DNA from 3 places in the Enterococcus sp. AZ196 genome. Region 1 is predicted to be linked to each of the others. Evidence: predicted binding sites of a transcription regulator. Region 1 holds the regulator's gene; each other region holds the start of a gene.
What was found. Region 1 encodes NrdR, which represses ribonucleotide reductase genes. Its sites were predicted from a motif close to ACACNATATATNGTGT; they were not measured.

Region 2: the regulator NrdR is predicted to act here: its motif matches at 1,173-1,188, upstream of IGI67_RS23485 (deoxynucleoside kinase).
Region 3: the regulator NrdR is predicted to act here: its motif matches at 960-975, upstream of IGI67_RS10225 (deoxynucleoside kinase).

What each region holds. Positions count from the first base shown of each region.
Region 1 covers NZ_JBIPAM010000001.1:516,807-519,065, forward strand. The annotation lists gene mutM (DNA-formamidopyrimidine glycosylase) at 1-8, shown strand, start outside; gene coaE (dephospho-CoA kinase) at 11-610, shown strand; gene nrdR (transcriptional regulator NrdR) at 798-1,271, shown strand; gene IGI67_RS02495 (DnaD domain protein) at 1,283-2,259, shown strand, end outside.
Region 2 covers NZ_JBIPAM010000002.1:1,217,998-1,220,256, forward strand. The annotation lists gene pnuC (nicotinamide riboside transporter PnuC) at 1-299, opposite strand, end outside; gene IGI67_RS23485 (deoxynucleoside kinase) at 355-1,062, opposite strand; gene IGI67_RS23490 (SIS domain-containing protein) at 1,342-2,259, opposite strand, start outside.
Region 3 covers NZ_JBIPAM010000001.1:2,142,559-2,144,817, reverse strand. The annotation lists gene mvk (mevalonate kinase) at 1-593, opposite strand, end outside; gene IGI67_RS10225 (deoxynucleoside kinase) at 994-1,650, shown strand; gene IGI67_RS10220 (magnesium transporter CorA family protein) at 1,802-2,259, shown strand, end outside.

The DNA.
Region 1 (2,259 bases):
AGGTGTAAGAATGAGTTTTGTTTTAGGTGTTACTGGAGGTATTGCCAGTGGAAAATCAACAGTTGTAGATTTTTTCAAAGCAAAAGGGTTTCCGATCGTTGACGGTGACATTGTGGCACGTAAAGTGGTGGAGCCTGAGACAGAAGGATTAATGGCATTGAAAAATACTTTTGGTCAGACCATCATTGATGAAAATGGTCAATTAAATCGAAAAAAACTAGGCAGTATCATTTTTCATGATGAGAAAAAAAGAGCATTGCTAAATAAAACACTTGATCCATTTATTCGAGGTGAAATCCAACGTCAAACAGAAGAAGCAAAACTATCAAGTGATTTGGTAATCGTAGATATTCCTCTCTTGTATGAAGGAAATTATGAGACGATGATGGATAAGGTAGCGGTTGTTTATGTCACGCCAGAAATTCAACTAAATCGTTTGATGGCAAGAAATCACTTGAATGAAGAGGAAGCGATGGAGCGCATCAAAAGCCAGCTTTCTTTGAAAAAAAAGAAAGAACGGGCAGATATTATTATTGATAATTGCCATTCTCAAGAAAAAACGCGCCAGCAGGTTCTTGATTGGTTGCAAAAAAATAAATTTGTTTCTTAAAGATTTCTGCGTCGTAGCATTACGACGCTTTTTTTAGCCAGCTGGTTATGGTAAACTCATGTTATATAAACAAATATACCTTTTGTTTCTGCCAGCTTTTATTTAAAAAAAGTTATTCTATATAACAAAATAGATTTCACGTTTAATAGGTGAATTTAGTTAATATTAAGAAAGTGTGGGTGAAATTATGCGTTGTCCAAGATGTAATCATAATAATTCTCGAGTAATTGATAGTCGACAAACAGACGATGGGCGAGCGATTCGCCGTAGAAGAGAGTGTGAGAGCTGTGGTTTCCGATTTACGACCTTTGAACGTATCGAAGCTGCTCCTTTATTAGTTGTTAAGCGAAACGGTGATCGTGAAGAATTTAGTCGTGATAAAATTTTACGTGGCTTGATTCGATCTGCAGAAAAGCGTCCAGTAGCAATGGAGCAGATGGAGCAAATCGTGGATCATGTTGAAAATCGTGTACGTAGTATGGGAGAAAATGAAATCCCGACCAGTCAAATCGGAGAATTTGTCATGGAGGACTTGATGGAGGTCGATGAGATTGCCTATATTCGTTTTGCCAGCGTATATCGACAGTTCAAGGACATGTCAGTATTTTTAAAGGAATTACAGGAGATCGTTGACAAAGCAAAGTCAACGGATGAAGAGTAGGAGGCATTTTAGTGGCAGAAGAGCTAAAACCCAGTACCTTTTATACGGTCTATGGTGAGCCACAGCTTGATCAAAGTAAACAAAATGCTTTACTGTACCTATATCAGCCGATCGTTGGAAGTGTTGCACTAAGCTTATATCTAACCTTAGTAAGTGATATCACATTGGAAGGCAAAAGTCCCAGTCTGATGCACACAGATTTGTTAGCAGCAGTTGATACAGGACTGATGAATTTAGTAAAAGCACGTGAGCATCTTGAAGGGATTGGATTGCTGGAAACTTATGAGAAGACAGATGATGAAATCGGCATGAGCTTGATTTATCAATTACGTCTGCCGCTTGGACCAGAAAAATTCTTTCAAGATCCATTGATGGCTTACCTGCTGATGGATAAAGTCGGGAAACGTCGGTATGAGCGATTGGTTGAACGCTATAAGCCAAAGAATTTTGACAGAGAATCAATAAAAAAAATCACAAAACGTTTTCGGGATGTTTATCGATTGGATGAAACTGCGTTTACCAGCTATAGTGAGGCTTTAGAACAAACACAGGAAGAGTTTGCCGACAGATCAGATTTTGATTGGTCATTATTTACTCAACAGTTAAAACGATTCAGTCTGGTTTTGACCTTTGAGGAACGTGAGAAGCTGCAAACATTTCAGACCCTATATGGCTTAAATGAGTTAGATCTAGCAGAATTCGTGGCTAAAGCCAGTGCTGGCGAAAGAGCAGGGTTAAACTTCAATTATTTGCGTCAGCTGATCAATAAAGAAAAACGACCAAAGGTTTCTGCGGCCCCAAAACAAGCGTTGACAGAAAACCCTTCAAACGCCAGCAATTTTTCACCTCAGGAGTTAGAAATTATCGCACAGAGTAAAAAAATTGCACCAGTCACTTTTTTACGTGCGATTAAACGGGAAAAGGGCGGTTTCGAGACAAATACAGAAGTTCGCTTATTAGAAGAGCTGATCGGTCGAAATCTATTGCC
Region 2 (2,259 bases), on a different contig from region 1:
GTGATCATATACGCGATCTGTTCGCCGATACTCAAATAATTCTTGGCTGAGTAGCCGACATAAATGAAGCAAATCGCGGAAATAATTCCTAAAATACCATTGACCGATTTCGCTGCATTAATAGAAAGAATACATAATACCCCTAAAATCGTTCCGATAAATGTGATCACCGTGAGCAGTGTGATCGGCTGATTGACTAAGGTCATCACCTGGCAGCCTAAACTAAAGAAAAATAAATAGTAGTTTTGTTGTGGCCAGCCTTTTAATTGGTGAAGTAAAAATTTGAGATAAGTGAACATAATTGGCTCCTTCTAGAAAACGGTCGTTCTTTATTTGTTCAAAAAAATTGAAATACTAAAAAATGCCTTTTTCAATCGTTTCTTTTGAATAATAGTTTGAGTTTTGGAACTCAAGCAGGTTTAATTTGTTCGTTTCTTCCTTGATCTGCTTAATAACTGCCTCCGCTGCCTGCGGATCAGCTACAAAATCATAGCGATCCCCATCGATTTGAATTTTTGGACAGATTTCAAAGCTGTCATACCACTTCTCATATCGTTCATTGACCATTCGATAATAGTCGAATAATTCAGGGTTCGCCGCGATTTGTTCATAGTCGCGTCCACGTTTTTCGATCCGCTCCAGCATCACGTCAAAGGAAACTTTGATATGGACCAATAAGTCAGGTCTTTTTTTAGGCGCTGTATGCTCTAACTCCTTCAGCATCGTGTCTAACAAGTTGTCGTATTGCAGCACCTCCTCTTGACTTACTCGGCCAAGATCCGCATTTAAATGAAAAAGCAGACTATCCTCATAAATCGAGCGATCCAGCACGTTATCGGCTTGCTGCAAGGCATCTTTCATAGCCAAGAAACGTTTATTTAAAAAGAATATCTGCAACAGAAACGTATATTTTTCCGGATTCGAGTAAAACAATGGCAGTACTTCGTTATCGTCCACGTTCTCATAAAATGGTCTTGAGTTCATTTCCTGTGATAACATGTCTGTCAGACTGCTTTTCCCAGCTCCGATCGTACCCGCTATCAATAGCATTGTTTCATCCATCCCTTCATAGTAAACTAAATTTTTCTTTCAAATCCTTGATAATAGTACTCCTAAATTTTTTCATTGTAAAGACTAGATTTTGTGTGTATTTCGTGATATGACAAAATGTAACACAATATATTGTGTTTTCGGATTCAAGAATATGAAGGTGCTTACTTTGCTGGTTTGTCGAGTAAATAAAAAAGTCAAACGATCAAAATACTTTCAATAATGAAAGTGAAATGACCGTTTGGCTTTCTTTTTGTTAAGTATTTTTGAGAAATACTTTTGTATTGTTAATTAATAATCAAACTGACGGTAATAACGACGAATATCTAAAGGATGACAATTTAATTTTTCAACATGTGCATCAATCCGTTGAGTCACACAATGCATCAATAGATGCGGTAAGACTCTGCCGCGATTTTTTTCGCTGATCCCTTCAATTGGGTAATCCTTTGAATCGATAAACGTGTAGTTTCCACAAATGCGCGGCAATAGATTTTTTACCCGTTCTGCCAATGGACGCTGTTCGTCTTCTCCTAGGAATAAAGTTACAGGAGTTGTTTCATCAACGATCTCCAATGTGCCGTGCAAGAATTCTGCAGCATGGATTGACTTAGAACGAAGCCAGCTTTGCTCTTCCCAATAGCACATCGCATAAGAGTAAACCGCTCCCCATTGATTTCCGGCTCCGATAAAATAGTGCATATCATCGTGACGATGTTTTTCTGCGAATTCTCGTCCGAAGTCCTCCGCTTGTTTTTCTGCTTCAACCAAGCCTTTAGGTAAATATTGTTCTAGTTCTGCATAATATTCTGCATAGTCAGGGAAATCTCCATTTTTCTCCAGCAAACGATCTGCAGCCATAAAGAATTTGATTTGTTCCGTTCCCGGTGCTGGATAAGTGATCACATGGTCACAGCTTTCTGCCAAGCTCGTTCCTGCTGTGTCGATGAAGCCGAGTAATGTTGCTCCGACTTTTTTCATTTCAGCGACTGCCTTCACAACTTCTTCGGTCGTTCCTGTCACAGATGAAAGAATGACCAATGAGTCTTTCGTCAGTCTGCGGTTTCCAGTTGTATAGTATTCTGCAGCATGCTGTACATAAACAGGCAGATCACTGCGACCGTTCATATAGGTAACCGCCTGCATAGCTGAAGCGTAGGTTCCGCCAATTCCTAAATAGAAGATATTGTCATAGCCCTTATCCCAAAC
Region 3 (2,259 bases), 1.6 Mb from region 1:
TCCATTAATTTTGCAATATCTTTGACTGCTTTGCGTGTTTGTCCCTTGATGCCTGTATCGGCAACGACTAAAAAAGCATCCATATTTAATTGGAAAGGCTGGAAGCCGATTCCTTTTTGATAAAGGATTGGTTCAGTGCCGCTGATTGTTGTTGCATCGATGCCGCTAGGGTTTCCGTGAGCAACTGCTTCGGCTTGGTTTACAAAATGCAGAACCTTCTCCTGTGTTGCCGGTTCTTCCATCCAATCAAAGACAGCACGTGTTATAGCGACAGCAACTGCTGCACTTGAGCCCATTCCGCGTTCTGCCGGGATGGAGCTTTCTATTTTCAAATAAAATGGTTCTGGAATTCTAAAGTGTTTAACTAAATACCAAAGCAGGACTGTAACGTTTCGCATCGTGTTTGGAGCTTCTGAAAGCGGTCCGTGAAAGAAGCTGGATTCGATCCAGGACTCTAATTTATTTGCGCGAATCGTCGCTTGGATACCTGTTCCGGAAAATGGGAAGGCGATCGCCGGTTCTCCATAGACAACCGAATGTTCTCCCATTAATATGATTTTCCCGCTGGCATAACCCGTGCCAATCGATTTCATTAAAAAAACCCCTATTTCGTTTTAGAGTAATTATTTTCCCAAAGAAAATACATGTGATTACTAACGCGCGGTTCATTGCTGTCTAATAATGATTCTAAAGCAATTGTTTTTCTAGCGAAAGCAATACGTTTTTGGTATTCCACCTGAATAAACAGGGGCTGATTTTTTTACTTAATAGCAACTATTCATCTAAGTCTCTTTCTCATTTTACTCAGAGAATGACGACAAGTAAACGAAACGACTGAAAAGTTTTTGAAAATCAACGATTTTTTAAACATTCCTTAGAAGAAAAAAAGGACTTATTCTAGAAGTATTTCGTTTGACGGTACAAGATATTGGGGGTATATTAGATAAGTTGAAAAATACGCACTATATTTTGTATGAAGCGAGTTGGGGGTTTATGAGCGTGATCGTATTAGCAGGAACCATTGGAGCAGGAAAATCAAGTTTGACGGCAATGTTGTCAGAACATTTAGGTAGTCAGGCTTTTTACGAATCAATCGATGATAATGAGGTATTGCCGCTGTTTTATGCTGATCCAGAGCAATATGCTTTTTTATTGCAGATTTATTTCTTAAATAAACGTTTTGACAGTATCAAAAAAGCGATGCAGGATGACAATAATGTCTTGGATCGTTCAATCTATGAGGACTCCTTATTGTTCCATTTGAATGCTGATCTTGGTCGAGCAACTGAGACTGAAGTGAAGGTCTATGATGAATTATTGGCGAACATGATGCAAGAGCTGCCTTATGCCGCTCACAAAAAGCATCCTGATTTGTTAGTCCACATCCGTGTTTCTTTTAAAACAATGATGGAGCGGATTCAAAAACGCGGACGTGAATATGAACAATTAGAATTTGATCCAACCTTATATGATTATTATAAAGAATTAAACAGTCGCTATGATCAATGGTATGAAGAGTACAATGAGAGTCCTAAGATTCAAATCGACGGTGATCGGTTGAACTTTGTGGATGATGCGGAAGCACGTGATGAAGTTATTCGGATGATCGATGAAAAGATTCTCGAAGTCCAAGGTGTTCCTGTTGAGTAATTGCTGAGCATGCAAATTTTTGCGTGCTTTTTTTATTATTTTTAGGAATAATTGCCAAAAGGATTTGTATCTGGTGTTTGGAATAATATAGCTCGAAAGTTTTTGTTATACTGGACTGGGATTAGACTGAATTAGCACCAGGAGGTTTCTGATGGACAGCAGACAAACATTTAATCAAGAAATGTGTTCGTGGATCAATGTAGATACTACCCAACCCCATGAGATAAAGCAGTTGAGAGCTAGCTTCGCGATCAGTGACGAGATGCTGACGTATGCGCTTGATGATAATGAACGAGCACGGGTAGAATATGATCCGATGGAAAAAGCCCTGCTCTTGATTTTTAATGTGCCGAATCTTTTGAAGAAAGACAATCATTATGAAACGAGTCCGATGGCCTTTATTTTGAAGGATCATTACTTTTTTTCTTTTGTGAATGAGCGGACCTCTTATGTTGAGAATGTGATTGAGAACATTTTATCCAGTGAACCAAATCAAAGTACTGCGAGCTTGTTGTTTCACACACTATTTTTGGTTTCTGATTATTATTTTCCTTTGGTAGAGGAAGTCGATAGTCAACGAATCCAATTGAACAAAAGGCTGCGGGAAAA